One region of the Arthrobacter sp. 210 2 genome, then DNA from elsewhere that is predicted to be linked to it. Evidence: riboswitches for the same ligand, from Rfam matches in the RefSeq annotation. Region 1 holds a riboswitch; each other region holds the start of a gene.
The links. Region 1 has a riboswitch for thiamine pyrophosphate ahead of AC5RWA_RS10785 (ECF transporter S component). Riboswitches for the same ligand answer to the same signal wherever they lie in the genome.
Positions count from the first base shown of each region.

Region 1 (7,849 bases):
GTCCTCGCCGTGCCCCAGGTGCCGGGGCCCGAACAGCAGTTCATCGAGCACATTGCCGGTAACGAACTGGTGCTCGGGTTCCTGGAACACCGTCCCCACCCGCTCGATCAGCTGCTCGGCTTTCCACTTGTAGGGGTCGATTCCCGCTCCCCGGCTCAAGTCGGTGGTGGCGGAAACCTTGCCGGCAACCGGCTCCAGGAGCCCCGCGAGGGTCAGGGCGAACGTAGATTTTCCCGCACCGTTGGGTCCCACCACAGCCAGCGCCTGGCCGGACCGCACCTGCGCGGTGATGTCTTCCTGCACCGGGACTGGCGGGATCCTGCGGCACCCGCTGCGGCGCGGACGTTCCCGGGACACTGCCAGCTTTTCGGCGGCGAGCAGGAGATTTCCCGTCCCCGCGGCCGGCACGACAGCACGGGCACGCGTGGCAGGCACATAACCGGGCACCCACACTCCGGCGGCCATCAGCAAGGTCCGCGCCTCACTCAGCACCTGGTCCGGAGGCCCGTCCAGCAGTACCGCAGGATCAGAGGCCGAGCCGGGCTGCAAGACCACAATCCGGTCCACCAGGTCCTTCCAGACCGACACCCGGTGCTCCACCACCACCAGCGTTGCGCCGGTCTTGTCCAGGCACCGGGCCACGGCGTCGCGGACCTCCAGCACGCCCGCCGGGTCCAGGTTGGCGGTGGGCTCATCCAAAAGGATCAGCCCGGGCCGCATCGCAAGGATGCCCGCCAGCGCGAGGCGCTGCTTTTGGCCGCCGGACAGGGCCGACGTTGGATGGTCCAGCGGCAGGTGGGACAGGCCGACGTCGTCAAGCGCCTCGTGCACGCGGGTCCAGATGGCATGACGGGGCACGGCAAGGTTTTCGGCGCCGAAGGCGACGTCGTCGCCTACGCGGGAGAGGACCACCTGTGTTTCGGGGTCCTGCTGCATCAGCCCGGCATGGCCGCGCTGCCCGCGGGGGGACGCGCCGTCGACGAGCAGCGAACCTGACTCGTCCGAATCACCCGCCTCGCCGTCGTCGTTCGCGTCGCCCAGAACCCCGGCAAGGGCATGCAGGAGGGTGGATTTGCCGGCACCGGAAGGGCCGAGCAGGAGCACCCGCTCCCCCGGCGCGATGTCGAGGTCAAGGCCGTGGACCGCGGGCTTGGGGCGGCCGGCATGCCGCCACCCCCAGCCGCGAGCCGTGATGGCCGCCGGCCGCACTGCTCCGGCCCCGGCCTGGTGCGAAGGTGCCTGCATCAGGAGAGGACGGGCTCCGTTGCTGCCTTGCGCGAGGCGAAGGAGCTCAGCACCCCGGTCTTGGCCAGTCCCCGGGTGGCGATCCAGGACAGTGCACCGGCAATGATGGCACCGGAAATCGCGGTGAAGATGATGTAGGCCAGCTTGTCGCCGCCCGAGTAGGCGATGTTCCAACCCCACGGGGCGAAGGAATCGTTCAGGCCGCAGAAGAGGCCCGCCGCCGCGCCTGCGAGCAGCGCAACGGGCAGGTTGAACTTTTTGTACACGAAGATCGCGAAAATGATCTCCGCGCCAAGGCCCTGGACAAAGCCCGAGAACAGCACCGAGGCGCCGTACTGCGATCCCATCAGGAGCTCACCGGTGGCCGCGACGGTTTCGCAGAACAGTGCCGCGCCGGGCTTGCGGATGATGAGCATGCCCAACACCGCCGGGATCATCCAGCCGCCGGCGATCAGCCCGGTCAGGGGCGGGTAGACGGCGTTCATCGGCGCGGAAACCGCGGCCGCACCCTGGGACCAGGCCCAGAAGATGACGCCGCCGGCGATGGCGATCAGGGCCGCCACCACGATGTCCACGACACGCCAGGACTTGCTGGTGGTCTTTTTGATTGCTGCAGTGCTCATGTGATCCTCCTGGGAAACAGGAGGGGAAAGCACGGCAAGCGGCTACTGCCGTTGCCGGACTTCGAGAACTCGACTCCCTTGCGCCGGTACTAACCGGATCAGGTTCGAGGGTCTGCGGCTGTCCGCACTCTCAGCGCCCACCTGCGGTTCCCGGCCTTGGCCAGTGCCCGACGGCGGCGCTCCCCTGTCGTTAAGTAATGCTCTGAATGGAATGATGCTTGGGTAGAACTGCCCTGCTGGGCGGAGTCCAGTTTACACCGGGACAGGGGTAGATTGTGGGCCATGACTGCTAATCAGCCGCATGTGACCGACTTCGATCCGGACTCTGACGCCGCGCAGCCGGAAGGATCGCTGCAGGCCCTCATCGGCCGCATCGAGGGGGAGATCCATGAGCTCCAGTTCCCCGGCTTCTCCCTGGACGACTCGCTGAACCTTGGACTTCTCCTTGTGGAACTGGGGAAGGAGCGTGGCCTGCCCATCGCGATCGACATCACCAAGGGCGATCAGGTCCTGTTCCATGTGGCCCTGCCCGGCGCCACCCCGGACAACGAACACTGGATCCGGGCGAAGCAGCGCACCGCCGCCCGGTATGAGGTTCCCTCGCTGCTGGTGGGGCTTCGCGGCCGGCTTCGGGGCGGTCGGATCGAGGACCAGGGCTGGTTCGACCAAACCCTGTACGCCGCGCACGGCGGGTCCTTCCCGGTCTATGTCTCCGGTGTGGGCGCGGTGGCCACCGTCACCGTTTCCGGGCTCCCGCAGATGCAGGACCATGACCTGGTGGTGGAGGCTATGCGTGAGGTGCTGCGCCCGGCAGGGGCAGACGGCTCGGCATGACCGGCAGGCCCGCTGACAATGCCGTCCGGGCGGCACTGGACAAAGCCGAGGACGAGATGATCTTCATCGGCCCGGACCATCCCTACTATCCGCTGCTGGCCGAACTGGTGTCCGCCGTCGGCAAGGCATGGCAACAGGGGTACGAGCAGGGCCGCACTGCCGGGCAGCACCCCAACCCCTACACCTGGACCGGTCCGGCGTAAGAAAAGGCCGGAACGGGGAATGTTTCCGCATCCCTCAACGCAGAAACAAAGCCTGCTTAGCTTTTATTAGTAATCATGCTTACTATATTGTTTCAGGCGTGAGAGGAGTACAGGACATGGCAGTCAGCACCCGCCCACCGGGCGTCCGAACCGCCCTGCAGTGGTCTGCCGTTGCCGCCGGCGCCGTATTCCTGCTCGTTGGCATCCTGGGATTCGTCCCCGGAGTTACCCGCAACTATGATTCCCTCGGTTTCGCAGGGCCCGGTTCAGGGGCGCTGCTGCTGGGCGTGTTCCAGGTATCCATTCTCCATAACCTTGTCCACTGCCTCTTCGGCGCCGCCGGCCTGCTCATGGCGCGGACCCACCGCCAGGCCAGGAACTTCTTCACGTACGGCGGGGTCATCTACCTGGTGCTCTGGCTGTATGGCCTCCTCATAGGAGACAACACGCCGGCAAACTTCATCCCGGAGAACGGTGCGGACAACTGGCTGCACCTCGTCCTGGGCCTGGCCATGATCGCCCTGGCCATCATGCTGTCCCCGCGCACTCCCGCCGCCGGCCGTGGCAACTGACCTTTCTTGACGGGCCGTCAATGCAGACGGCACCGCACCGGCACACCGCCCGAACCCAAGGAGCACCATGAAACTTCCGGAACCGAGAGGCCCCATCAGCAGCGCCCTGTTGGGGGTTTTGGCAGGAGAGCCGGGCAGCGCCGGCGAGTCCCTTTCCGGGCTGCGCCGGCTGGTCGGCGGGAAGCTGGCCGGGGTCACGGACATCATCGGCGACGATGATGTCCAGCTGGCCCTCTTCTGCCTCTACGAGCTGCATTACTCCGGCCTGGAAGGCGTGCAGGACGAGTGGGAGTGGGAACCCGGGCTGATCCAGGTGCGGCAAATGCTGGAGAAGCCCTTCGAGGAAGCCCTGCGCCTCGCCGCCCGGGAGGCCGGCGGGGATCTGGACCTTCCGGCCGGCTCCGACCTGACCAGCGACGCAGTTGCCGATGTCCTGTTCGGCCTGGCGGCCCGGGACACCGGCCCCAGCGTCTCCCGGTTTGTGGCAAAGAAGGCAAGCCTCGGGCAGCTCAAGGAGTTCCTGATCCACAAATCCATCTACCAGCTCAAGGAAGCGGACCCGCACACCTGGGCCATTCCACGGCTGAGCGGCCGGGCGAAAGCCGCCCTGGTGGAAATCCAGGCAGACGAGTATGGCGGCGGCCGGCCGGACCGGATGCACAGCGCCCTGTTCGCCCGGACCATGCGCGGCCTGGGGATGGACGACCACTACGGTGCGTACGTGAACGCCGTCCCGGCCATCTCCCTGGCCGCCGTGAACCTGATGTCCCTCTGCGGACTGAACCGGCGGCTCCGCGGCGCCATCACCGGGCACCTGGCCATCTATGAAATGACGTCCTCCCAGCCCAACCGCCTGTACGGCAACGGCTTCCGCCGGCACGGCTTCGATGCGGACGTCACCCACTATTTCGACGAGCACGTCGAGGCAGATGCCGTACACGAGCAGATCGCCGGCCGGGACCTGGCAGGCGGCCTCGTGGAGGCCGAGCCCGGGTTGCTGGATGACGTCATTTTCGGTGCCACCGCGGTGATGGCGATCGACACCAGGCTGTCCGCCCACCTCCTGGCGTCCTGGGAACACGGCCGGTCTTCGCTCAGGGCGGCAGTGCCGGCGGCAGCATGACGTCCCAGGCCATGGAGCAAGGCCTCGACGCGGCCGAGTACATCCTTCCCCTGCGCTGGGCCGACGACTCCGGCCTCCCTGACCTGGTGGCCTACCTGCAACGCCTGGCCACCTGGATACCGGTCATTGTGGTGGACGGTTCAGCCCCGGACCTGTTCGCCCGCCACCGGGAGCAGTTCCCGCCGGAGGTCCGCCACATCCGCCCCGATCAGCCGGCGGGACCGGGAAATGACGGCGGGCAGCACGGCAACGGCAAGGTGGCAGGGGTGATGACAGGCATCCGCGCCGCCACGGCAGAGATTCTGGTGATCGCCGACGACGACGTCCGCTACACGCGCGCGTCCCTCGCCGCCGTCGTGGGTCACCTGGGGACGGCGGACGTAGTGCGCCCGCAGAACTATTTCGACCCCCTGCCCTGGCACGCGTGCTGGGACACGTCCCGGACGCTGATCAACCGGGCCTGGTCCGCCGACTTCCCCGGCACGCTGGCCCTGCGCCGAAGCGCCCTGCTGGCCACGGACGGCTACGAACCCGTCCTGTTCGAAAACCTTGAGCTGATCCGGACGGTGACAGCCGCCGGCGGACGGGAAAAGATCGTTCCGGACCTGTTCGTGGCGCGCCGGCCGCCCCGCGCCAGGCATTTCCTGAAGCAGCGCGTCCGGCAGGCGTACGACGACTTCGCGCAGCCCCGTCGCCTGGCCGCGGAACTTGCCCTGCTCCCGGCCATCCTCGGGGGCACCCTTCTCCCCAGAAGGGCGCGCCTCACGGTTTTCCTGTTACTGGCGGCCGCCGCGACGGCCGTAGCAGGGATCGGACGGTGGCGGCTCAACGGAACGGACGTCTTTCCATTGCGTGCCGTGTGGTTCGCGCCGCTCTGGGCCATGGAACGGGCCGTCTGCATCTGGTGGGCAGTGGCTTTTCGACTGTCCGGCGGCGTGCCGTATGCCGGCGCGAGGCTACGGACGGCCGCCCATACCGAAGCCGAGCTTAGGCGCCGCCACCAGGGCAAGCTGCATGCATTCCGGCAGCAACAAACAACCACATCAACAGCAGCTACAAAGGAGCGGATATGAACCAGGAACCGGCCGAGAGCTCCATTGTGGTCTGCCCCGACGGACCGTTGATCATCAGGGGCGACTTTGAGATCGTCACGCCGTCGGGCACCCCCGTGCCGCGCGACCGGAAAACGGTGGCTCTGTGCCGGTGCGGGGCCTCGGCCATCAAGCCGTACTGCGACGGGACCCACAAGATGATCAAGTTCCGCACGGAGCCGCCCGCCTCCTGAGCACCTCCTGCGCCCGCGCCTGCCCGTACGGCCGACAGGTCCGGGGCGGTTGACAGCCAAGATCATGCCAACAAGGATGGGACCTTGGAAAGCGTTTTCTGACCGAGGAGGGCCAGCGCTGTGTACAGCCGGCCGACAGCCATCGACCGCAAGGCCCTGGTCCGCCGCCACGCCGTGGAACAGGACAGCCTCGACCCCCGGAGCCCGGTGTCGGTGGGGAACGGGGAATTCTGCTTCACGATGGACCTCACCGGCCTGCAGTCCCTTCCGGCAAAATACCCGGTGGTCGCCCGCGGCGGGCTGCCAGCCGGCACCCTGCTCGGAACGCAGGCCCAGTGGGGCTGGCATTCCATCCCTCCGGAGCAGGATTACACCCTGGCCGGTTCCACCGTCCTCTACGACTCTCCCCGCGGCCCGGTCCCGTACGTGGACATGGCGGGCGGGCTCGTGGACGGCCGCGAAACGGAGTCCTCCCGCGCTGAAACCTGGTTGCGGGCCAACCCGCACCGGCTGGACCTGGGCCGGATCGCCTTCGCCCTGCCGGGACGCGACAGCCCGGGGCTGGCCCCGGAAGACGTTGCCCACCCGCGGCAGGTGCTGGACCTGTGGACCGGCACGGCCACCAGCCGCTTCACCCTGCACGGCCAGCCCGTCGGGGTCACCACCGCGTGCCATCCGCACCGCGACGAACTCGGCTTCCGCATTGAATCCACGGCGCTGCAGCAGGGCCTGGCGATCTCCCTGTCGTTCCCTTACGGCTCCGAGGCCTGGCATAACGCCGCGGACTGGACCCGTCCCGAGGCCCACAGCACCCGGGTGGAAGAGCTGCCCGCCACCGGCAAGGGACGGGAGTGGCTGATCTCCCGTCGCCTCGACAATTCCGGATACCAGGTGGCTGTTGCCGGCGCGGGCCTGGAACTGGAACAAACCAGCCCGCACGGGGTGATCCTTAGGGCAGCCAACGGGGCGGATGTCCTGGACTTCAGCGTGCACTTCATCAGCACCGGCCAGGGCGACTGCCTGCTGCGCGGCACGGGAGGCGTCGGCTTCGCCAGTGCCAGTGCCACCGGCAAGGAGAAGGCGCCCGCGCCGGGTACTGAGGTGATCGAGGCGTCCCGCACCGCCTGGCCGGACTTCTGGATGTCAGGCGCCGCCGTCGAACTTTCCGCGACGGAAGACCCACGCGCAAAGGAACTCGAACGCCGGGTGGTCCTCTCGCAGTACCTCACCGCCATCAACTGCTCCGGGTCCCTGCCGCCCCAGGAGACCGGGCTGGTCTGCAACTCCTGGCGCGGGCGGTTCCACCTCGAGATGCACTGGTGGCACGCTGCCCACTTCGCCGCCTGGAACCGCACTCCGCTCCTGCTCCCGGCGCTGCGCTGGTACGCCTCCATCCTGGAACCGGCACGGCAGACTGCCAAGGCACAGGGGTTCTACGGCGTCCGCTGGCCCAAGCAGTCAGGACCGGACGGGCGCGAGAGCCCCAGCCCCATCGGCACCTTCCTGGTCTGGCAGCAGCCGCATCCCATCCACCTCGCGGAACTCGCGTACCGGGCCGAACCCTCGCGCGAACTGCTGGAGGAGTTCGCGGAGATCGTGTTCGAGAGCGCGGATTTCATGGCCAGCTTTGCGCACCCCACGGCCCGCGGATTCGAATTGGGCCCGCCCCTTGTTCCGGCCCAGGAAAGCTACGAATCAATCAGGGGCACGGTCAGCAACCCAACCTTCGAGCTCGCCTACTGGCAATGGGCGCTGCGCGTCGCCTGCACCTGGCGGGAACGGCTGGGGTTGCCGCCCCGGGATACATGGCTTGCCGTGGCCGACGGCATGGCCCGGCCCAAGGTAGTGGACGGCGTCTACGCGGCGATCGGCGTCGAACCCTTCACCATCCGCACCGACCATCCCTCCATGCTCTGCGCCCTGGGCGTGCTGCCGCAGACGGACATTATCGACCCCGCCATCAT
Region 1 is NZ_JBNHIE010000004.1:264,895-272,743, forward strand. It holds gene AC5RWA_RS10780 (ABC transporter ATP-binding protein) at 1-1,245, opposite strand, end outside; gene AC5RWA_RS10785 (ECF transporter S component) at 1,245-1,868, opposite strand; TPP riboswitch at 1,926-2,064, opposite strand; gene AC5RWA_RS10790 (heme-degrading domain-containing protein) at 2,151-2,702, shown strand; gene AC5RWA_RS10795 (hypothetical protein) at 2,699-2,905, shown strand; gene AC5RWA_RS10800 (DUF4383 domain-containing protein) at 3,022-3,477, shown strand; gene AC5RWA_RS10805 (iron-containing redox enzyme family protein) at 3,545-4,600, shown strand; gene AC5RWA_RS10810 (glycosyltransferase family 2 protein) at 4,597-5,673, shown strand; gene AC5RWA_RS10815 (CDGSH iron-sulfur domain-containing protein) at 5,670-5,885, shown strand; gene AC5RWA_RS10820 (hypothetical protein) at 6,126-7,849, shown strand, end outside.

Region 2 (7,849 bases), on a different contig from region 1:
AAGCGCTTGACGCCGAGGTACTGAGCGTTGGAGTCACGACCGTTGCGAGTGGAGCTCGCGCCCTTTTTATGTGCCATCTGAAATGCCTGCCTCTAAATTCTGGGGAATCTGCTGAAAAACCTGAACAGTAACCGGTGGTTACTGAATGCCAGTGATCTTGACCTTGGTCAGTTCCTGACGGTGACCCTGGCGCTTCTTGTAACCGGTCTTGTTCTTGAACTTCTGGATGACAATCTTAGGACCGCGGAGGTCCTGGAGGATTTCAGCCGTGACGGTCACCTTGGCCAGGTCAGCAGCGGCGGAGGTGACCTTGTCACCGTCTACCAGGAGCAGCGCGGGCAGCTCAATGGTGCTGCCAGCTCCACCGGCGACGCGGTTCAGGGTAACGAAGTCTCCAACGGAAACCTTCTCTTGGCGGCCGCCTGCGCGGACAATCGCGTACACCACTTGGGAACTCACTTCTCTCGACGTTTATTACTAAATTTGCGTGCGGTGCCCGGCTCTGAATTGGCTGGGTTTCCGCTGTGCCTCAACGCCGTGGATTCCCCGGGGGAATCCGTGAGCTATCCCCGAAGGGGTCATAACCCAAGTGTTGGCGTAAGCACCGAAGAACTAGACTACGCTAATTTCGTCTTCGGCCGCAAATGAGGCTGGTTCCGGCGCGTTGGCTGTGATAGGAACCACAGGCCAACCCGGCGGCGGGACCGCGCCCAACCATACTACCGGCAGGGCGCCCGCCCGCCGGTCAGGAGTGGAGGCGCGGCGAGTCGAAGAAGTCCACTTCCAGGCGGCAGGACTGCCGGAAGGCGGTGACCATCGCCGCCCGCTCGGCATCCGAGGCGTTCCGCCCGGCCCCGTCCACGATGGTGATGGCCGTGCGGGTTGCTTCGGCGAACTCATCGTCGGCGTAGGCGCGGAGCCAGTCAGCATAGGGGTGCGCTGCCGGTTCGCCCGCGGCGACAAACCGGGCATGGAGTGTTTTGCCCACCTCGGCGTACAGCCAGAAGCAGGGAAGGACGGCGGCCGCGAGCACTGCATAGCTGCCCGACGCCGATGCAGCCGTCAGGTGGTCCACGTAGGACTTGGTGACCGGACCCAGTTCCGCCTGGACGGGGCGGGTGCTCAGCCAGGACCTGTGCAGTTCCGACTCCACTTCCAGGCACTGCCGCGCGGAGGCAGCCCAGAACACCTGCTCCGTTTCGGTGGGTGCCAGGGCGCTTGCCCGTGCCAGGACCCGGGAGTAGCCGTTGAGGTAGATGGCGTCCTGGGCGAGGTAGTAGGCAAACTCCTTTTCGGGGAGGCTTCCGGAGGCCAGTCCGCGGATGAAATCCAGCCCGTAGATCGCCTTGAGGTCCTCGTCGGCTTCGGCCCGCAGCCGCGCCGCGAATCCTCCGGCGGGCGGGACGGGGCGCAGGTGGTGGAAATGGTGGACCGGCCCGTTCCCTGTTCCCACGTCCAGGCGTCCGGAGGCTTCCAACGCGCCTGCCAGCCATGGCTTCACTTCCCGCAGCGATGCCTCCCAGTCCCCCAGCCGCGCCTGGACAGTAGCCATCGCCGAGGAGAGCGAACAGCCGGTGCCGTGACTGTTGGGCGTGGCCACCCGCTCCCCCGGCACCTGGATGACTTCTGCTCCCAGCAATCCGTTCATGTTGACCAGCGCGTCCGGGCATTCGGCCCCGGCCAGGTGGCCTCCCTTCACCAGCACGGTGGTCCCGGTGGCAGCTGCCAGGCGCTTCCCCTGATCGAGCGCGCCTTCCCAGGAATCCTGCGGGCTTTCGCCCACCAGCATGGCGAGCTCGGCCAGGTTGGGCGTGAGGAGATGGGCGAGCGGCAGCAGGTCGCGGACCGCGGCCTCGGCTGATTCCTGCAGCAGCCGGTCGCCACTGGTGGCGACCATCACCGGGTCGAGGACCACGACGGCGGGCCGCACCTTTTCGAGCCATACCCGGACCGCCCCGATGACGGCGGCGTCCCCCAGCATGCCGATTTTCACGGCGTCGATGGTGATGTCGTCACTGATGGCGTCCAGCTGGCTGGCCAGGAAGGAAGCCGGCGGGACGTGGACAGCTTCCACGCCGCGGGTGTTCTGTGCGGTGAGGGCTGTGATGGCAGCCATGCCGTACCCGCCGTGCGCGGCAATACTTTTGAGGTCCGCCTGGATACCCGCTCCACCGGAGGGGTCCGAACCCGCAATGGACAGGACACGGGGCAGGTCCCGGCCGGAATCCGGCAGCACAGGAGTGGACTGCAGAGCTTCCGCGGGCATTGCAAGAGTCGAAGACAAGAGACATCCCTTCGCCGGTACTAGCCGGACAGGTTCAACGGGTGTGGATCTCAGCCGGCCCTTCGCGCGGCACCCCGTGTCGGTTCCCCAGCCTAGCCGTTTTGCCGCCGCCGCACCGAAGGTGACGTGCCGCTGCTGTCGGAACCTGGTCCGGGCCGAAACACTGTTAACGCCGGATGCCCGGAACCGGCCGTGAGGGCGGTTCCGGGCATCCGGGTTTTTGTTTGTGCTGCCTGCGGTTAGAGCTCGGAAGCAGGAACTCCCACACCGAGGATGATCGGAGCCTCGGCCTGCTTGGCGCCTGCAGTGTCCGCACCGGAGGCCGCAGCCGGTTCCGGCGCTTTCGCGGCGTGCGAGTGGCCTGCACTGGCTGCGGGGACGCTCTCGTGGTGCTGGACGGACGTCTCGTTGGCAGCCCCCTGGGCACGGCTGGCGCTGCGGTTGCGCCGTGGCCTCCGCTGCCGTGACTGCTCCACGGTGTGGTCCGACCAGTCCTTCTCAACGGTTGCGGCGGCGGACGGCTGCCCGGCCTTGGCCGGTTCCGAAACTGCCGGTGCCGAAACTACCGGTGCCGGAGCTGCCGGCGCCGAAACCGCAGCTTCCGGCTGTTCTGACGGAGCCTCGGCAGCCGGAGCGGGCTCACCGAGGTGCGCAAAGGCTTCAGCGAGCCGGTCCAGGGTGAGGGCAGGTTGCGCCTGCTGTTCTTCCGCGTGCTCGACGAACGGCAGGGCGACCTTCTCACCGCCAAACGTCAGGACAGCGGCGGGACGGGAGGAGGCATCGGCGTCGTGCTTGTCCGCCTCGGCCGGCGCTCCCTGCTGGGCCGGCTGTGCCTGGCGGGCAGCCGCAACCTCATCGTCGTGCAGGTGGGCCGCGTGGGCTGCTGCAGCGATGTTGGCGAGGGCCAGCCGGGTTGCTTCCGCCTTGGCATGGCGTTCGGCGTCTGCCGGGTCCGGGTGGACGGTGTGCACGTGTACGGCTGCGGCCGCCGGGGCAACGTCAGGCTGCTGACCGCCGCGTCCACGCCGCCGCTTGCGGTCGGGACGGACACCGGGCTGGGTGCTGTCGGTCCGCTGGCCTTCGTTGCGGTGTCCTTCAGCACGGGCTTCAGGCCGGCTGTCGGCACGCTGCACGTGGTGCTCGGCGGCAACGATGTTGGCGCGGCGGTGCTCCACGGGATCGTCGTGGGTGACCACGCCGCGCCCGGCGCACGCCTCACACTGCTCACCGAAGACCTCCAGGAGCCCGGTGCCCATGCGCTTGCGCGTCATTTGGACAAGGCCCAGCGAGGTGACCTCGGCAACCTGGTGCTTGGTACGGTCGCGGCCCAGGCACTCCACGAGCCGGCGCAGCACCAGGTCCCGGTTGGACTCCAGCACCATGTCGATGAAGTCGATGACGATGATGCCGCCGATGTCGCGCAGCCGGAGCTGCCGTACAACTTCCTCGGCCGCTTCAAGGTTGTTCTTCGTGACGGTTTCTTCGAGGTTGCCGCCGCTGCCGGTGAACTTGCCGGTGTTGACGTCCACCACGGTCATGGCTTCGGTGCGGTCGATGACCAGCGAACCGCCGGAGGGCAGGAACACCTTGCGTTCCAGGGCCTTGTGGATCTGCTCGTCGATCCGCCAGGCAGCAAAAATGTCCTGGTCCTTGGTCCACTTCTCGAGGCGGCCCACCAGGTCCGGGGCCACGTAGGTGACGTAGGCCTCGATGGTGTCCCAGGCTTCCTCGCCGGAAACAATCAGCTTGGAGAAGTCCTCGTTGAAGACGTCGCGGACCACCTTGATGGTGAGGTCCGGTTCGCCATAGAGCAGTTCCGGCGCCAGGACCTTGGTGGAGGTGGACTGGCTTTCGATGCCTTCCCACTGGGCGCGCAGACGGTTGATGTCGTGCGTCAGCTCTTCCTCGGACGCCCCCTCGGCGGCTGTGCGGACAATGACGCCCGCGTGCTCCGGAAGGCGGTCCTTGAGGATGCGCTTGAGGCGGTTGCGTTCGACGTCAGGCAGCTTGCGGGAGATGCCGGTCATGGAGCCGCCGGGCACGTACACGAGGTAGCGGCCGGGCAGCGAGATCTGGCTGGTCAGGCGTGCACCCTTGTGGCCCACCGGGTCCTTGGTGACCTGGACCAGGACGGTGTCGCCGGACTTGAGGGCGTTTTCGATGCGGCGCTGCTTGCCTTCGAGGTTGACGGCCTCCCAGTTCACCTCGCCGGCGTACAGGACGGCGTTGCGGCCGCGTCCGATGTCAACGAAGGCAGCCTCCATCGAGGGCAGGACATTCTGGACCTTGCCGAGGTAGACGTTGCCGATCAGCGAATCCTGCTGCGTCTTGGACACGAAGTGTTCCGCCAGGACGCCGTCCTCAAGGACCGCAATCTGGATTCTGTCGTCGCGCTGCCGCACAATCATTTGCCGGTCAACGGATTCGCGGCGGGCCAGGAACTCGGCCTCGGTGATCACGGTCCGGCGGCGGCCGGTATCGCGGGACTCGCGGCGGCGCTGCTTCTTCGCCTCCAGCCGGGTGGAACCCTTGACGCTGGTGACCCGGTTGCTGACGGCCGGTTCGGTGGCAACGCGGGGCGCGCGGACGCGGGTCACGGTGTTGGGCGGGTCGTCGTCCCCGCCGCCGGTCAGTTCGAGGTCCTGGTCGCCGCGGCGGCGGCGACGGCGGCGGCGCGACGTGACGCCCTCTTCCAGCTGCCCGGCCTGCTCTTCGTCGGCATCCTCGGCCGTTTCGTCGTCGCCCTCGGCGCCTGCCTCTGCATCGCGGTCATCAAGGCGGCCGCGGTTCCGGCGGCCACGGCTGCGGCGCCTACGGCGGCCCGCGGAATCCTCTGCGTCGCCTTCTTCGGCGTCGTCCTCTTCCGGCTCTTCGGTGGCTGCCGCGGCGGGGGCGGCGGGGCGCACCACCGTGCTGAGGTCCGGGGCCTGGAACAGCACGGACGTGGGGGAAGCAGGTTCCAGGAAGAGCGAGCCGAAGGGGCTGGGAGCAGCGCCGGTGGCGGCTGCGTTGCTTTCTTCCTCGGTTTGGGCTTGGGGAGCGGCGGCTTCAGGCGTTGCGGCCGACGGCGTCCCGGCCGCTTCCGGCGTTACGGCTGCTTCCGCCGGGGTCTCCGCTGCCGGGGTTGCCCCGGCAGGCGCGTCCACTGCTGCGGGGGTGTCAGGGGTTTCCGCCACGTCGCCGGCTGCGGCCGGAGCTTCCTGCCCGGCGGAAACCGCTTCGGTGGCTGCCGCTTCAGTTTCCACCGCGGGTGCGGAGGTTTTGCGGGTGGCGACACGGCGGCGGCGGACCGGCTTGGTTTCGGCTTCCGCTTCGGGGGCAGTTGCGGAGGGTGCACCCTCTTCGGCTGAGGCCGTAACTCCGGCGGGAGCCCCGGTGCCCGTTGCTTCGTCGGCGAAGGCGGGAAGCGGTTCGTCAGCTTCCACTTTCTTGCGGGCCCGGGTACGCCGGGCGGGTGCCTTGGTTTCTGCGGCGGCAGCTTCAACGTTCTCCGCCGTGGCGTTTTCTGCGGGGCCGTCGCCCACTGGCCCGTCTACGACGTCCTCGACCTTCGGCGCGGCCTTCCGGCGCGTCCTGACAGCCTTCTTGGGTGCAACAGCGGACTCCTCGGCCGCCGCGGCATCATCGTTAACGGCCAATTCTTGTTCATTTTCCATATGCAGCAGCGCTCCTGCCCCTGACGTACCGCCACATCCGGCACCCATTGGGGCACATATTGTCAAAACCCGCAGGCGTTGACAGAAGTCAAGTGGATACTCCCAGGTTCGCACCGGCGGTGGGGTGCGGCAGCCCGTGGGAGCCGGTGGGATGTCCTGAAACCCGTTGTTCTGCGTTGCTACAACCAGGTGCCGCCCAATGGAGTCGCGGGAGTGTGCATCGGAAGCACTCCGAAGCCTGCCCTGCTCGTCATTGGCGGTCTTGAGAACAAGCCACCGGACCGGAGTCCGAATGTGGATCGGCTTCCAGCCACGTTTATTCTCTCATACCCGGACTAAATCACGGCGGAGGCGGGGCCCGTTCTCCTTTTTGCTTGGGGATGGCTTCCAGCGTCCGGCGTTACAATCGGGCTAGGAGCACCGGACGAAAAGGACGCCACACCAATGCCCAGCATCTCCCCCGCCAGCGACACCCACGCCGCCGACCGGACCCTCGCCACGGACAGCACTCCCGCGTCCGTCCCCACCATGGCCCGCAACCGCCCCTTCGGCTGGCTGCTGGTGATCACCGGCGTAGTCGGCTGGCTCGCCTCCGGGACCCTGGTCCTGGAAAAACTCGCCGTGCTGCAGGACCCCAACCACACCACCGTGTGCGACGTTAATCCCTGGATCTCCTGCGGAGATGTCATGAAAACCTGGCAGAGCTCGCTGTTCGGTTTCCCCAACATGTTCATTGGCATCGTGGCGTTCGCCGTCATTATCACCGTGGGCATGGCCCTGCTGTCCGGAGCCACTTTTGCCCGCTGGTTCTGGGTGGGACTGCAGACAGGCGTCACGCTGGGCTTTGCCTTCGTGGTGTGGCTGTGGTCCCAGGCACTCTACGACATCCACATCCTGTGCCCGTTCTGCATGATCGTCTGGGCCGCCATGATTCCGCTGTTCGTCTGGGTGACCATCCGGAACATCACCGCGGGTATCATTCCCGTCCCGTCCGGTGCTGCCCGCATCCTGGCTGACTCCGGCTGGATCATTACCGCGCTTCTTTACGTGGCCGTCATCGCCACCATCTTCTTCGCGTTCATCCAGGTGTTCGCGGGTACCTCAGGGTTCTAGGTCCGCACCAGCCCGCGAAATGACAGATAAGGCCGATGTTCACGAAGAACATCGGCCTTATCTGTCATCTCGGTGGGGTCAGCCCTGGAACCAGATCTTGATCTCACGCTCAGCGGAATCCGTGGAGTCGGAGCCGTGCACCAGGTTCTGCTGGACCTTCAGGCCCCAGTCGCGGCCAAAGTCGCCCCGGATGGTGCCCGGTGCGGCGGTTGTCGGATCGGTGGTGCCGGCCAGCGAACGGAAGCCTTCGATGACGCGGTGGCCTTCGAAGATGGCTGCAACAACAGGCCCGCTCAGCATGAACTCCACCAGGGGCTCGTAGAAGGGCTTGCCCACGTGCTCCTCGTAGTGCTGTTCGAGCAGGTCGCGGGTGGCGTCCACCTTCTTCAGCTCAGCAAGGGTGTAACCCTTGGCTTCGACCCGGGCCAGGATGGATCCGGTGAGGTTACGGGCGACGCCGTCGGGCTTGATCAGGACGAGGGTGCGCTCAGTGGTCACAACTGCTCCAATGCGTTGGTGGGGTTTCGGGATAAGTCTACGGGGACTGCGCTGCGCGGAGTCCCCGCGTCAGGGCGTCTGCGGTTGTCCGGGCCCGGCAGCCTGGTCCGGGTGGGCGGCTTCCCATTCGGCCTGCTCACGGGCGCGCTGGGCCGCTTCACGGTCCAGCCTGATGCCGGTCCGGATCCCATACCACCAGGCAAGGGCGAACAGGCCCCCCACCAGGAACATGGCGGGCTCGAAAATACCCGTCAGGATCAGGACGATCTGCAGGATCCATCCCAGTCCCACGCCCCAG
Region 2 is NZ_JBNHIE010000010.1:184,704-192,552, reverse strand. It holds gene rpmA (50S ribosomal protein L27) at 1-77, opposite strand, end outside; gene rplU (50S ribosomal protein L21) at 139-447, opposite strand; gene thiD (bifunctional hydroxymethylpyrimidine kinase/phosphomethylpyrimidine kinase) at 746-2,266, opposite strand; TPP riboswitch at 2,274-2,371, opposite strand; gene AC5RWA_RS17845 (Rne/Rng family ribonuclease) at 2,524-5,940, opposite strand; gene AC5RWA_RS17840 (vitamin K epoxide reductase family protein) at 6,385-7,053, shown strand; gene ndk (nucleoside-diphosphate kinase) at 7,132-7,551, opposite strand; gene AC5RWA_RS17830 (DUF4233 domain-containing protein) at 7,621-7,849, opposite strand, start outside.
Region 2: linked by a shared signal. The riboswitch ahead of thiD (bifunctional hydroxymethylpyrimidine kinase/phosphomethylpyrimidine kinase) and the one ahead of AC5RWA_RS10785 (ECF transporter S component) in region 1 are both predicted to bind thiamine pyrophosphate.

Region 3 (7,849 bases), on a different contig from region 1:
CCGGCAGCCCGTCTACTAGGCTGGACTGGTGAGGATCGACCTGCATGCCCACTCGAATGTCTCCGACGGCACGGAGAAACCCGCCGACGTCATGGCCTCCGCTGCCCGCGCCGGCCTGGACGTGGTGGCGCTGACCGACCACGACTCCACGGACGGCTGGGCGGAAGCGTCTGCCGCCGCTGCCGAGCACGGGGTGGCGCTGGTGCCCGGCATGGAGGTTTCCTGCCGGACCGGCGAAGGGATCAGTGTCCATCTCCTGAGCTACCTGCACGATCCCGCGCATGCGGGGCTGCTGGAGGAGATTACCAAGGCCAAGGATGCGCGGCTGACCCGCGCCGAGCGGATGGTCACGCTCCTTGCCGAGGACTACCCGCTCACGTGGGACGACGTCATCCACCATGTGGCTCCTGGTGCGACGCTCGGCCGCCCGCACATCGCCGACGCCCTGGTGGCCGCCGGTGTGGTGGAGGACCGCTCCGAGGCCTTCGCTTCCATACTCACCTCGCGGTCGCGCTACTTCATCCAGCATTACGCGCCGGACCCCGCCACCGCCGTCGAACTGGTCCGCGCAGCCGGCGGAGTCCCGGTCTTCGCCCATCCGGTGGCATCCGCCCGGGGCAGGATCGTGGGGGAGCGCGTCTACCAGGAGATGATTGACGCCGGGTTGGCAGGGCTGGAAATCGACCACCGTGACAACCCGGAGGAAGGCCGCGCGTTCCTACGGCGGTTGGCGGCGAAGCATGACCTGCTGATCACGGGCTCCTCCGACTACCACGGCACGGGCAAGCCCAACCTGCTGGGGGAGAACCTGACGGCACCGGAGGTCCTGGCCCGCATCGAGGAGCTCGGCACGGGGACCGCCGTCGTCCGCCCCTGATCCTGCCCGGCTTCCCCAACTGAGTAGCGCCAATTGTCGTTATGGAGCCCCACAACGACAATTGGCGCTACCTAGTTGGGCCGGTGGGTCACGAAGGTGGCGTGGGCACCCAGCCGCTTGGCCATGATGTCCACGGCCGGCTGGTTCTGGTCCACGCAGACGAACCTGCGCCCCAGCTTGGCGGCCACCGCGCCCAGGGTTCCGGAACCGGCGAAGAAGTCCAGGCACCAGTCGCCGGGCCGGCTTGAGGCGGCCACGACCCGGCGTACCAGCCCCTCCGGCTTCTGGGTGGGGTAGCCGGTTTTTTCCTTGCCGGTGGGGGAGACGATGGTGTGCCACCAGACATCCGTGGGCAGCTTGCCCAGCTCACGCTTGGCAGGCGTCACCAGGCCGGGGGCCATGTAGGGTTCCCGGTCCACCTCCGCGCTGTCGAAGTGGTACTTCGCGGGGTTCTTGACGTACACCAGGATGTTGTCGTGCTTCGTGGGCCAGCGGTTCTTGGCGCGGGCGCCGTAGTCATAGGCCCAGATGATCTCGTTCAGGAAGCATTCCCGGCCAAAGATGGCATCCAGCATCACCTTGGCGTAGTGCACCTCGCGGTAGTCCAGGTGCAGGTACAGGGTGCCGTCCTCTGCCAGCAGGCGCCAGGCCTCCACGAGCCGCGGCTCCAGGAAGGACCAGTAGTCGCTGAACGCGTCGTCGTAGCGGTGCAGGGCACCCTTGATGGTGTCGTAGGAGCGGCCCTTGAAGCCCACCCGGTCCCCGCTGCCCTCGGCGTTGGCCACCATCCTGGTTTCCTGGCGCAGCTGCGGCCGGCCCGTGTTGAAAGGCGGATCGACGTAAATCAGTGTGAAGGCGCCGGCCGGCAGGGTGGGGAGGTACTCCGCGTTGTCCGCGTGCACCACCAGGCTGCCGCCGTCCGGCGCCCAAACAGTGTCAGTCATGAAGGCAGTTAGCCCTCGCTGCTGCCAGGCTGTGCGCCCTTGTCCGTGCCGGCAACCACTTCACCGTTGCGGCGGCGGGTACGGGTGCGGGTGCGGCGGGCACGCGAGGGCTGCTCGCCGTCGGTCCCGGTTGGGGACTCGGCGGCAGGTGCGGAGGCTGCGGCAGGCTCGGCAGAACGACGGCGGCGCTCACCAGAGCGGGCGGCGGAATCGCCGCCGCGGCCACCTTCGCGGCCACCGGTCTTGCCTGAGCGCCCACGGCTGTCACGGTCCCGGCCGTCGCCGCTGCGGGGGCTGCGGCTGTTCTTCTTGCCGGTTTCGCCCAGGTCCTCCAGGACTTCGGCGTCGACGCCGGCCAGGGTGCGCTTGTCACGCGGCAGCCGGCCCTTGGTGCCCTCGGGGATATCAAGGTCCGTGTAGAGGTGCGGCGAGGAGGAGTATGTTTCGACGGGCTCGGGCACGCTCAGCCCCAGGGCCTTGTTGATCAGGCCCCAGCGCGGCATGTCGTCCCAGTCCACGAACGTCACGGCGGTGCCCTTGTTGCCGGCGCGGCCGGTGCGGCCCACCCGGTGCAGGTAGATTTTCTCGTCTTCCACGCACTGGTAGTTGATGACGTGGGTGACGTCCTCGACGTCGATGCCGCGGGCAGCAACGTCCGTCGCCACGAGCACGTCCACCTTGTTGTTGCGGAAGGCGCGCAGGGCCTGCTCACGGGCCCCCTGGCCAAGGTCGCCGTGGATGGCGGCAGCGGCGAACCCGCGGTCCACCAGCTCCTCGGCCACCTTCGCGGCGGTGCGCTTGGTCTTTGTGAAGATGATGGTGCGTCCCCGGCCCCTGGCCTGGAGGATGCGGGCCACCACTTCGGTCTTGTCCATGCTGTGTGCACGGTAGATGAGCTGGCGGATGTCCCGCTTGGTCAGGCCCTCGTCCTCGGGGTCCGCGGCACGGATGTGCGTTGGCTGCGTCATGTACCGGCGCGCCATGGCGATGACCGGGCCGGGCATCGTGGCGGAGAACAGCAGGGTCTGCCGGACGGCAGGGGTGCCGGCAATAAGGGTTTCCACGTCCGGCAGGAAGCCCAGGTCCAGCATCTCGTCGGCTTCGTCGAGCACAACAATCTTGACGTTCTTGAGGCTCAGGTGCTTCTGCTTGTAGAGGTCGATCAGGCGGCCGGGCGTGCCCACCACAACCTCCACGCCCTGCTTCAGGGCTTCCACCTGCGGCTCATAGGCGCGGCCGCCGTAGATGGTGGTGATGCGGGCATTGCGCTTGCGGGATGCGGTCTGCAGGTCATTGGCCACCTGCACCGCGAGTTCGCGCGTGGGGACGATGACCAAGGCCTGCGGAGCGCCCGGAACGGCCAGCTTCGCGTAGCCGGGGTCGTCCTGCCCGACGACGCGCTGCAGCGCCGGGATGCCGAAGCCAAGGGTCTTGCCGGTACCGGTCTTGGCCTGTCCGATGATGTCGTGGCCGGACAGCGCCACGGGCAGGGTCATGGCCTGGATGGGGAAGGGGTGGGTGATGCCGGCGTCGGCCAGCGATTCCACGATGTCTTCGCGGACGTTGTAGTCGGCGAAGGACTTTTCCGCGATTTCGTGCGGCTTCTCATCGGAGATGATGGTTTCTTCGGGCTCGATGGTCTCGGTGCCGGTGTCGTCCGTCAGAAGCTGATGGGTATGCAATTCACTCACAGGGAGTTTCCTTATTCATTTGGGCAATGGCGCTGCCTGCTCAACGGGCCGGCCGGGAGGCTGATCCGGAGCACGCTCGGGCGCGCAAGCAATTCCAGTGGAAGCCGATCGCGGGCTATCTAAATGCTGGCACTGGTGACCAGCGGGCAAATCTCAAGATCGCGTAGGGGCGGGCTTGTTGGTTTCAAATCAAGGAAATCAACGACCGGGCATCCATATCTACTTCTCCAGTCTAGCCGTACACGGCCTAAATCCCGGTTTCGGCCCTGCCGCGCCCTGAAGCGTGGTGTCCGCAGGGGACTACTGCACCAGTTCGAAGTGGACCTCGCGGGTGGCAATATCGGAGGAAACCAGGCGCACACGGACCTTAGTGCCGGACTCCAGTTCGCCGGCGCAGCGGGCGGTCACCGCGGGCTCGGACACCTGGATGATTCCGGAACCACCGTTGCCGTTCCCGTTCCTGCCGTTCCCGTTTTTTCCGTTCCCGTTTTTTCCGTTGCCGTTTTGCGGCTTGGACCCGGAGATGACGATTGCGTCGAATTCCTGGCCGATGTGGTTGACCAGCAGCGCCGCCTCCACGGTGTCCAGGGCCATGCGCTCCATCCGGGACGCCAGCTGGTCGGAGCCTGCCATGATGTCCGGCAGTGACGGCAGCGCCTCCCTCGCCCATCCAGGAACGTTGCCGCCGTTGCTCAGGGCCTCGCAGATCACCAGCACGAAGCGGTCCACCAACCGGCGCAGCGGAGCAGTGGTGTGGGCGTAGGCGGCACCGATGGCCGACTGCACCGCGTCTTCCGGGACCACACCGTCAAAGGCGGTGTAGGAGGCGCCCCTGAACAGCATTCCCGCCGAATGCATGATGGCCAGCTGCCGGGGATCGGTAGGGTCCAGGGTGCGCAGGTATTCGCCGTAGCTGACCTCCCCGTCCCATGGTTTGCCCAGCACTTCGGTCTGCAGGCGGAAGTGGTTAAGGGAGCGCTCATCCGGCGCGGGCATAGTGCGCAGGATACCCACCCTGCCCCCCAGCATGAGCTGCGCGGCGGCCATGCCCGTCATCAGCGAAATCTGCGCGTTCCAGTCCTCCACGGGAAGCTGCGGGGCGGCGGCGATGCGGTAGCCGCCGTCGGGAAGCTGGACGATCTCCTGTTCCGGCATGTTCAGGCTGGCACCTTCACGGGCACGTTCCAGCTCCACGCGCTTGAGGCCGACCTCTTTGAGCAGCTGGAGGACGGGGGATGCGTTGCCCGAATCCAGTTCAGCCTGCGCCCCCTTGTAGCTGAGCTTGGCCCGGCTGCGCATGCGGGCCCGCTTCACCGCGACGGAGGTGACTTCGGCGGCGCTGTCCAGCCGGAAATCCCAGACGAAGGCGGAACAGTCCTGCCCCGGCAGCAGGCTCCCGGCTCCCTCGCTGATGACCTCCGGATGCAGCGGAATCCGGCCGTCAGGGGCATAAAAGGTCTGGCCGCGGCGCCGTGTTTCGGCGTCCAGGGGCCCGCCGGGCGTCACGAAGGAGGGAACATCGGCGATGGCGTACAGCACGTGGTACCCATCGCCGTCGGCCTCGATGAACAGGGCCTGGTCCAAATCCGTGGACGATGCAGGATCGATGGTGATGAACCCGACCCCGGTGAGGTCATAGGCCGGCAGCTGCAAGGCCGCGACGGCCGCTTCGGCATCCCTGACTGCGTGTATGGGGTATGGGCCGGGCAGTTCCAGTTCGGTCCGCAGGGCACCCAGGGCTTCCTCGAGGGCATTGTTGTGCTCGTGGACGTTGGGAGCCAGCCGATGATGTGACACGAAAATCAGCCTAGCCCGAAGAACCCCGATTTTGCATGGCATTGACGCCGCACGGGGCTGCGCCGTGTTGCGGCGGCTTTAGGGTGTGGCCCCGTCCAAGGCAGCGAGAAGGGCGGCGGCAGCGGCGGCAGGGTCATCAGCTTCCGTGATGGCACGCACCACAACGATCCGGCTCGCTCCTGCTTCCACAACCTGGTCCACATTGGAGTGGTCGATGCCGCCGATGGCGAACCAGGGCACCCCGCTCCCGGCCTCGGCCGAGGCTTCGGCGGCATACTTCACCAGGTCCAGTCCGACGGCGGCCCTGCCGGGTTTGGTGGGCGTGGCCCAGACCGGTCCGACGCAGAAGTAGTCAAGCGCGGACGGTCCGGCTGCGGCAGCGAGGGCGGCGTCCACCTGCCCGGGGGCATGGCTGGAGAGCCCGATGGCGGCGTTGCCGTTGAGCAGGGTGCGGGCTGCATCCAACGGAAGGTCCTTCTGACCGATGTGGAACACCGGCGCACCGGACAACACGGCGATGTCCGCCCGGTCATTCACAGCCCACAGCCGGCCATGGCGCTGCGCCGCTTCCTTCAAAACCGCCAGCAGCTCCAGCTCCTCGGCCGCCTCGATGGCCTTGTCCCGCAACTGGATGATGTCCACGCCACCGGCAAAGGCAGCATCCACGAACTGCCCGAAGTCCCCGCGGTCCCGGCGGGCATCCGTGCAGAGGTAAAGGCGGGCGCTGTTCAGGCCGGCAGTGCCTTCGGCATGGGTAAAAGCATCGGCGGCGGGGACTGCGGCAGCGGGGGCAGGGGACTGGGACACATTCATGGCTGCAAGCCTAGTTCCTCTACACTGGCCTCGTACTGCGGGAGCCCGCGGCAGCTGTCATAAAGCGCCGGGCTGAGAGGGCGTCAGAGCCGACCGCTTGACCTGATCCGGTTAATGCCGGCGTAGGGAAGGAGACACATGAGCACCCCAAACGTTGCCCCGCCCGGGGCTCCATCCGGCACCATCCGTGCCGACGTGGCCGTGATCGGCGGCGGAGTGGTTGGGCATTCCATCGCCTGGGAGGCGAGGCGGTCCGGGCGGTCCGTCGTGCTGATCGATGACGCGCCCGGAGCCGGGGCCAGCTGGGCGGCTGCCGGAATGCTGGCGCCGGTGAGCGAGCTGCACTACCAGGAGGAGGACCTCCTGGAGCTCATGCTTGCCTCCTCCGCCCGGTGGCCGGGCTTTGCCGCGGAACTGGCCGCCGCTTCCGGCGAAAGTCCCGGGTACCTCACGACGCCGACGCTCGCCGTGGGTGCCGATGCCGCCGACCGCCGCGCCCTGATGGATTTGCGCGGGGTGCAGCAGGCCAGCGGCCTGTCCGTGGAGCCGTTGACTGTCCGGGAGGCCCGGCGCCGGGAACCGCTGCTCAGCCCTGCCATCGCCTGCGCACTGGACACTCCCGCGGACCACCAAGTGGATCCCCGGCGCCTGGTGTCCTGCCTCCGGCGCGCGCTCGCAGTACATGGCCCCGACGTCGAAAGTAATGGAACAGACGTGGCGGGGGCCATCGACGGCTACGCCGTGCCGGACCGGGCCGCCGGGCTGGTCTGGGCGGACGGGGCAGTGGCCGGGGCCCGGCTCGCCGGCGGCGGCACGGTCCTGGCCCGCGAAACGATTGTTGCCAACGGCCTGGAGGCCGCCGCCCTGGCGGGCCTGCCCGACGGCCTGCAGCTGCCGCTGCGGCCGGTGTACGGGGATATCCTGCGCCTGGCAGTGCCCCGGCAGCTCCAGCCGCTCGTAACCTCAACGGTCCGCGGGCTGGTCCACGGCGTCCCGGTGTATATCGTCCCGCGGCAGGACGGGACGGTGGTGATCGGAGCCACCCAGCGTGAGGACGCCCTTGCCGCGACACATAATGCACCGGCGGCCGGTGCCCGGGCTGCAGCGGGCGCCGTATCGGCAGGCGGGGTCTACCAGCTCCTCCGGGATGCCCAGGTCCTGGTGCCCGCCGTCGCCGAACTCGAGCTGCTGGAATACACGGCACGGGCTCGGCCCGGCACCCCGGACAACGCCCCGCTGCTGGGCCGGGTGTCGCTGGCCGGCGATCCGGCAGCCGGGGAATCCGCACACGTTGCGGGACTGATCATTGCCACCGGATTCTTCCGGCACGGCGTCCTCCTGGCCCCCGCAGCGGCGGCCATCTGCCGGGACCTTCTGGACGGCACGGCGGACGTCCGCTGGCAACCTTTCAACCCGGGCCGGTTTTCCGGCCGCGAACCGGCCGCCACCATCTTCAACATCAAGGAGACAGCATGAACATCACCCTGAACGGACAACAACATACGGTGGCTGACGGGGCCTCCATCACCATGCTCGTCAGCCAGGTCACCGGCCGCCCCCTCGCCGCTGACGGCCAGGCCCGCGACGGCGGCAAACTCGGCGTGGCGGTGGCGCACAACGCGCAGGTGGTACCCCGGAGCCAATGGTTCGCAACAGCGCTCGCCGACGGTGACGACGTCGAGCTCGTCACGGCAGTGCAGGGAGGCTGAGACCATGACCGAAACCAC
Region 3 is NZ_JBNHIE010000007.1:20,926-28,774, forward strand. It holds gene AC5RWA_RS13990 (PHP domain-containing protein) at 29-877, shown strand; gene AC5RWA_RS13995 (DNA-methyltransferase) at 949-1,821, opposite strand; gene AC5RWA_RS14000 (DEAD/DEAH box helicase) at 1,830-3,512, opposite strand; gene AC5RWA_RS14005 (RNB domain-containing ribonuclease) at 3,813-5,309, opposite strand; gene thiE (thiamine phosphate synthase) at 5,388-6,122, opposite strand; TPP riboswitch at 6,150-6,268, shown strand; gene thiO (glycine oxidase ThiO) at 6,261-7,598, shown strand; gene thiS (sulfur carrier protein ThiS) at 7,595-7,831, shown strand; gene AC5RWA_RS14025 (thiazole synthase) at 7,836-7,849, shown strand, end outside.
Region 3: linked by a shared signal. The riboswitch ahead of thiO (glycine oxidase ThiO) and the one ahead of AC5RWA_RS10785 (ECF transporter S component) in region 1 are both predicted to bind thiamine pyrophosphate.

Region 4 (7,849 bases), on a different contig from region 1:
CCTTCGCCTTCGGTTTCATACGAGAGCAGGTCCGCCAGGGCGCGGACCATGGCCGGCGGGACGGCCAGCAGCGAATCGCTGGACACGTCCACCATGGTCAGTTCATAGTCGGCACCGCCGGCGTGCACGGCAGTTCCGGCGAGGTCCCCCAGCTGTTCAACTTCGAAATCACTGACCCCCGGGATGCGGACGGCCTGGTCGGCGGGTGCACTGCCGCCTTCGTCCAGGACGCCGGCACGCTTGAGCGCGGCGTCATGGGTGGCAACAAAGATCTCGGTGAAGCCCATGGGAAGTACCCTTCTTCCGTTGACGGTGGTGCCGGCCGGGAGCAATGCCTGCCGCCCGGCCGTTCGGGTTCAGCCTAGTACGGGAACGCCCGGGTCAGCGTGCCGCTACCCGGATGCTGTTCCGCCAGGGGTCTTCAAACCGCAGTTCGGCTCCGGTGTGGTGGGCCCGCACGCCGGCGACCTTCAGGCGGTCCGCCAGCGCGCCGACGTCGTCACCCGCGGGCACCTCGATGAGGACTTCACCCAGGCCCAGCGTGTCCTTGCGCGGCCCCGCGCCGCGGCTGTTCCAGACATTCATGGCCATGTGGTGGTGGTAACGGCCGGCGGAGACGAAGAGGGCCTGGCCATGCCATCCGGCCGTTTTTTCAAACCCCAGGACACCGACGTAAAAATCGCGCGCGGACTGCACGTCACCCACCTGGAGGTGGACGTGGCCCACTCCTGCGGCCGTCCTGTGCTGCCCTTCCAGGGAATCCTCCGTCAGGTGCTGCTCAAGGTACCGCTGCGGCGGCAGGGCCAGGCTGTCCATGACCACGTCGGTTCCGTTCCAGGACCAGTTGCTGCGGGGCCGGTCCCAGTAGAGTTCTATGCCGTTGCCTTCGGGGTCGTTGAAGTAGAAGGCCTCGCTGACCAGGTGGTCGGCGCTCCCGGTGAAGGACCGCGGCTCGTATTGGGCGGCGGTGGCGATGGTCGCCGCGAGGGAGGCCTGGTCCTCGAACAGCAGGGCGGTGTGGAACAGGCCCGCTTCTCCCCTGCCCGGGAGGTTCAGCCCGGGCGCGGGCGCAAGATGGACCAGTGGCTTTTGCAGCCGGCCCAGGTACAGCCCGCCGTCCTGTTCGGCGACCACCTCAAGGCCAAGGGCGCGCTGGTAGTAATCGGTCATGACCTTCATGTCGCCGACCTTGAGCATGACGGTGCCCATGGTGAGGTCGGCAGGAAGAAGATCCTGGCTGGTGGCTTCTGCAGTCATTGAACGCTCCCTGTGCTGGCGGCCGTCGGGATGGGGCGACCTGTCACAGTTAAAATTACTTGAAGCTTCAATTTATTCCAAGTGCTTCGGCCCGGAAATATGCTCAACGGATAATGCGGCCTCCCAGCACCACATGGGCGAGTTGGCTGACCGTCCGGGGTACCGTCAGCGGATCCTCGCTGCAGAGGACGACGTCGGCGCGCGCCCCCTCGTGGACGCCGTCCGCACCGAGCCACTTGCGGGCTGACCAGCAGGCTGCGTCCAGTGCAGCGGCCATGGGCAGTCCGGCCTCATGCAGGGCCAAAATCTCGTCCGCGATTCTTCCGTGGTTGATGACGCTGCCGGCGTCCGTACCGGCGAAGATCCTCACGCCCGCCCCGTAAGCTTCGGCCACCCGCTCCATCCGCCGCTCCCACAGCGCCAGCATGTGGTCCGCGTACCGCGGAAACTTGAGCCGGGCCTGGGCGGCGATGTCCGGGAACGTCGCGATGTTGATGAGTGTGGGGACGATCGGCACTCCCTGTTCGGCGAACCGGGGAAGATGCCGGGGCAGGAGTCCGGTGGCATGCTCGATGCAGTCGATGCCGGCGTCCAGCATCTGGTCCAGGGTGTCCTCAGCGAAGCAGTGGGCGGTGACCCGGGCGCCTTCGTCATGCGCCGCCTGTACCGCGTCCCGCACGACGGCGGAGGGAAAGGACGGCGCCAGGTCGCCAATGCCGCGGTCGATCCAGTCCCCCACGAGCTTGACCCAGCCGTCGCCGTCGCGGGCCTGCTTGCGAACGGCTTCCACAAGGCCTTCCGGTTCCACCTCGTCGGCGAAACCGCGAAGATATCGGCGGGTCCGGGCAACGTGCCGTCCAGCGCGGATCAGCACCGGGAAGTCCCGGCCGCCCTGCAACCAGCGGGTGTCGGCCGGGGAGCCGGCATCCCTGACCAGCATGGTGCCGGCCGCCAGGTCTGCCCGGGCCTGGTCTTCGGCGGCAGCAGCGTCCACCGGGCCGCCGGGTCCGAGCCCGATGTGGCAGTGGGCATCCACGAAACCTGGCAGGACCCAGCCCTCCAGCACCTTGTCCGGCACCTGCTGCGGGCGTGTGAAGGTCAACAGCCCGTCAACGGACCACAGGCCCCGCCGCTCGCTGTCCGGCCCGGCAAGCACCGGGCCGCTGAATTCGATGATCTCCGGCATTGGACTCCTTTTCCCGCCAGTCAGGCTAGCACCGGCCATGTGACAAGCCCCTCCCGGAAGGCTGTGGTAGCTTTCTTCCTGACCACACGGGTGCCCCTGCAGGGGCTGAGATCGGGCTGACGCAGCCTGCGACCGTTGAACCTGTCCGGGTAATGCCGGCGAAGGAAGTGAGTATTCCTTGAATACACCCAATGAACAGCTGGACCCTGCCCTGAATCAGTCCCGCGAAGGCGTGGCCGGTGGGGCGGCGGAAGGCCAGGTCACCCAGTCCCTGACGTCGCATTCGCTGGCGTTCATCGAAGACGCAGAGTCGGGAATCCGGATACCCGTAACGGAAATTGCCCTGGAGCCGTCCCCCAACGGGGAACCGAACGGGCCATTCCGGACCTACCGGACGGCCGGACCGGGCAGCGATCCGGTTCGCGGCCTCAGCCCCTTCCGGTCCGGATGGATCGTGGCGCGGGGCGACACTGAAGCGTACGGCGGCAGGGAGCGGAACCTGCTCGACGACGGCCGCTCGGCTGTCCGCCGCGGCGCCGCCTCCGCCGAGTGGCAGGGGGCCCAGCCGGTGCCCCGCCGCGCCGTCGAGGGCAAGACGGTAACGCAGATGCACTACGCCAGGCAGGGCATCATCACCCCCGAGATGCGCTTCGTAGCGCTGCGCGAGAACTGCGACGTTGAGCTGGTCCGCAGTGAAGTCGCGGCCGGGCGGGCCATCATTCCCAACAACATCAACCATCCCGAGTCAGAGCCGATGATCATCGGTAAGGCCTTCCTGGTCAAGATCAATGCCAATATCGGCAATTCGGCCGTCACCAGTTCCATTGCCGAGGAAGTGGACAAGCTGCAGTGGGCCACCCAGTGGGGGGCCGACACCGTGATGGACCTTTCCACCGGCGATGACATCCACACCACCCGGGAGTGGATCATCCGCAACTCCCCCGTCCCGATCGGCACCGTGCCCATCTATCAGGCCTTGGAAAAGGTCAACGGGGAAGCCAATGCGCTGACCTGGGAGATTTTCCGCGACACCGTGATCGAGCAGTGCGAGCAGGGTGTGGACTACATGACCGTGCACGCCGGCGTCCTGCTCCGGTATGTTCCGCTGACCGCCAACCGGGTCACCGGCATCGTCTCGCGGGGAGGCTCCATCATGGCGGGCTGGTGCCTGGCCCACCACCAGGAAAACTTCCTGTACACGCACTTCGACGAGCTGTGTGAAATCTTCGCCAGGTACGACGTCGCGTTTTCCCTCGGCGACGGCCTGCGCCCGGGAGCTACGGCGGATGCCAATGACGCTGCGCAGTTTGCGGAACTGGACACGCTGGCCGAGCTCACCCAGCGGGCCTGGAAATACGACGTGCAGGTGATGGTGGAGGGCCCGGGGCACATCCCGTTCCACCTGGTCCGGGAAAACGTCGAACGGCAGCAGGAACTCTGCAAGGGGGCACCGTTCTACACACTCGGGCCGCTGGTCACTGACGTGGCTCCTGGTTATGACCACATCACGTCCGCGATCGGCGCCACGGAAATCGCCCGGTACGGCACGGCCATGCTGTGCTACGTCACACCGAAGGAACACCTGGGCCTGCCCAACAAGGACGACGTGAAAACCGGTGTCATCACGTACAAGATCGCCGCCCACGCCGCCGACCTTGCCAAGGGCCACCCGGGGGCGCACGAGCGGGATGACGCGCTGTCCAAGGCACGCTTCGAGTTCCGCTGGCGCGACCAGTTCGCGCTGTCCCTGGACCCGGTGACGGCCGAGGCCTTCCACGACGAGACGCTCCCCGCGGAACCGGCCAAGACTGCCCACTTCTGCTCGATGTGCGGGCCAAAGTTCTGCTCCATGCGGATCAGCCAGGACATCCGGGACGAATACGGGTCCGCCGAGGCGCAGGCGGCCCTGGCCGAGGCGGCCTCAGGCATGCGCGCGAAGAGCCGGGAGTTCATGGCCGCCGGGGCCAAGGTGTACCTGCCGGAGCTGAACGTTCCGGCAGCGGGACGTAGCTGACTCCCCTCGAGTTTCCCGTCCGGCCGGCAATTGGGGGCCGGCCGGACGGGAAGGCTGCGTGCTGGCCGGGGTCAGGAGGCCCTGGCAGGCTCGGTCCTGCTGACCTCGCTGATGAAGGAGCGGATGGCGCGGTCGCCGTCCCGTGAGTCGTGGGGCCGGTGGCCCCCGGCAGCAACGCGGTGCAGGGCGCCCGTCTCACGGAGGTAACCGGCGATCTCCTCATAGAGGGGCTCCCATCCCCCGGTCAGGACCAGGGTGGGGACGCCCGGAACGATGTGCAGCGGTGCCTCCCACGACGGTGACTGCAGCCGCAGCCGCCTTGCCGAGCGCTTCTCCTCGGCAGTGACCGGCTCCTGGAGGTCCGTGGCGTAGACCCGCCGGACGAACTCCCGCTGGAAATCCTCGTCGCTGAGTTGGCGGCGGACGTCGAACAACGGCTGCATGAGGCGGATATGGGCCGCTGTGGCCGGCAGTTCCGCGGTAAGGGAGAGGCACGCCGGCTCCACGAGGGTCAGCGAATAGACGAGGTCGGGCCGTTCGACGGCGGCCATCATGGCGGCGATGGCCCCTTGTGCATGAGCCACGATGTGTCCGCCCGCGGCACCGCGGCCGTCGTCCGCCAGGGACCGCAGCACGATGGCCGTGTCCTCGGCGAAGGAGGACTCCACGGGTTCGGCGACGGGATCGTACCCGTGGCGGCGCAGGAACAGTGCGTCGTAGGACAGCGCCATACCGTGTTGGCGCGGCCAGGCCGCGGCACCGAAACTTCCGGCGCCGTGCACGAACACTACCCTCTGCTTGAACATGACCCAACCCTATTCCACGGCACCGGCAACCCCTGCAAACGGCAGCAGGTGTCGTTTTGAGCCCTCAAAACGACACCTGCTGCTACCTGGTCGGGATGCTGTTACTTGCCGAGGAACTTGTCGAAGCCCTTGGGCAGGTTCAGCTGGGACGGGTCGAAGTCGCCCCCCTGCTGGCCGAAGGCCGCGCCGGTGGGCAGGGCCTTGGCTGCATTGGCACGGCGTGCTTCGGCGTCCTTGCGCTCCTGGGCGGCCTTTGCAGGGTTGCCCGACTTTGCCTTCTTCTTCGGTGCGTTCTTGGCGTTCTTCCGGGCTCCGCCGCCCGCCCCGGGCATTCCGGGCATTCCGGGCATCCCCGGCATGCCGCCCTGGGCCATCTTCTTCATCATCTTCTGGGCCTGGGCGAATCGTTCCAGCAGTCCGTTGACCTCGGAAACGTGCACACCGGAACCGCGCGCGATGCGGGCGCGGCGGGACCCGTTGATGATCTTGGGCGCCACGCGCTCGTGCGGGGTCATGGAGCGGACAATCGCTTCCACGCGGTCGATCTCGCGCTCGTCGAACTGCTCCAGCTGCTGGCGGATGTTCTGCGCGCCGGGCATCATCATGAGCATCTTTTTCATGGAACCCATGTTGCGGATCTGCTGCATCTGGGCCAGGAAGTCGTCCAGGGTGAAGTCCTCCTGGTCGGCGAACTTCTTCGCCATCCGGGCAGCTTCATCCTTGTCCCAGGACTTTTCGGCCTGCTCGATGAGCGTGAGGACATCGCCCATGTCCAGGATGCGCGAGGCCATCCGGTCCGGGTGGAACAGCTCGAAGTCGTCCAGGCCCTCGCCCGTGGAGGCGAACATCACGGGCTTACCGGTGACCGACGCGACGGACAGCGCGGCACCACCGCGGGCGTCGCCGTCGAGCTTGGAGAGGACGATGCCGGTGAAGTTGACGCCTTCGTCGAATGCGTGCGCCGTGTTCACGGCGTCCTGGCCGATCATGGCGTCGATGACGAACAGGACTTCGTTGGGCACGATGGCGCGGCGGATCTGGCGTGCCTGTTCCATCATGTCGGCGTCAACGCCGAGGCGCCCCGCGGTGTCAACGATGACGACGTCGTGCAGCTTCTGGCGGGCTTCCTCGACGCCGGCACGCGCCACCGCCACGGGGTCACCCGCAGGGTGCTCAAGTTCGGACGAGGTGGCGCCCGGGTGGGGCGCGAACACCGGCACGTTGGCGCGCTGGCCCACCACCTGCAACTGGGTGACGGCGTTGGGTCGCTGCAGGTCACATGCCACCAGCATGGGGCTGTGGCCCTGCGCCTTCAGCCACTTGGACAGCTTGCCGGCCAGGGTTGTCTTACCGGCACCCTGCAGGCCTGCCAACATGATGATCGTGGGGCCGTTTTTGGCGAGCCGGATGCGGCGGGTCTCGCCGCCGAGGATCTCCACGAGTTCCTCGTTGACGATCTTGACGATCTGCTGGCTCGGGTTCAGTGCGGCCGATACCTCGGCGCCCAGGGCGCGTTCGCGGACCCGCCCCGTGAATTCCCGGACAACGGGGACTGCAACGTCGGCGTCCAGAAGGGCGCGGCGGATCTCGCGGACTGTTGCATCGACGTCGGCCTCGGTGAGGCGGCCTTTGCCGCGGAGATTCTTGAAGGTTGCTGTCAACCGGTCAGAGAGTGAATTGAACACGCGCCGTGCACTTCTTTCAGTGGATGATCGGGACTCGACTATCTAGGGTACCAAGTCGGGCACCCAAGATGGCATGCTGGCAAAATGACGAGCCAAACAACTGTAAGAACCCTGCTCATCCTCGGTGCCTCCGGCGATCTTACCGGCCGGCTCCTCCTGCCCGGGCTGGCGCGGCTGGTGGCGAAGGGCCGCGCGGCAGGGCTGCGGCTCGTTGGGGCGGGATCTGATCCGTGGACCCCGGAACAGTGGCGGGAGAGGGTGCATTCGTCGTTTGCTGCAACCGCCGAAGCCGCAGCCGCCGAGGGACAGGAAGCGCTTCAGGCGCTCGAAAAGGAAACTGTCTACCATCAGCTGGACGTCACCGCCGGCGGCGGCCTTGCCGCACTGCTGCGCAGCCTCGAGGGGCCCGTGGCCGTCTATTTTGCGCTCCCGCCGAAGATCAGCCAGCTCGCGTGTGAGGCCTTGCAGCCCGAGGACGTCCCGGACGGGACGCGGCTGGTGATGGAGAAACCGTTCGGGTCGGGCGAGGAATCCGCACGGTCCCTTAACCGGACCCTGGTGCGGCTGGTGCCCGAGGACCACATCCACCGGGTTGACCACTTCCTGGGCAAGGCCACCGTGCTGAACATCCTGGGCCTGCGCTTTGCCAACAACTTCCTTGAGCCCGTCTGGAACCGCCACCACATTGAAAAGGTGGAAATCATCTTTGACGAGGACCTGGCCCTGGAAGGGCGGGCGCGCTACTACGACGGCGCCGGCGCCCTCCGGGACATGATCCAAAGCCACCTGCTGCAGATTATGGCCCTGATGGCCATCGAGCCGCCGGCCACCGTGGGCGAGCGGGACCTGCGCGATGCCATCTCCGCCGTCCTTCGGGCCAGCAGCGTCCGTGCCCCCTTCG
Region 4 is NZ_JBNHIE010000010.1:100,140-107,988, reverse strand. It holds gene AC5RWA_RS17430 (hypothetical protein) at 1-287, opposite strand, end outside; gene AC5RWA_RS17425 (VOC family protein) at 382-1,257, opposite strand; gene AC5RWA_RS17420 (amidohydrolase family protein) at 1,361-2,443, opposite strand; TPP riboswitch at 2,520-2,627, shown strand; gene thiC (phosphomethylpyrimidine synthase ThiC) at 2,622-4,457, shown strand; gene AC5RWA_RS17410 (alpha/beta hydrolase) at 4,529-5,263, opposite strand; gene ffh (signal recognition particle protein) at 5,365-6,948, opposite strand; gene AC5RWA_RS17400 (glucose-6-phosphate dehydrogenase) at 7,033-7,849, shown strand, end outside.
Region 4: linked by a shared signal. The riboswitch ahead of thiC (phosphomethylpyrimidine synthase ThiC) and the one ahead of AC5RWA_RS10785 (ECF transporter S component) in region 1 are both predicted to bind thiamine pyrophosphate.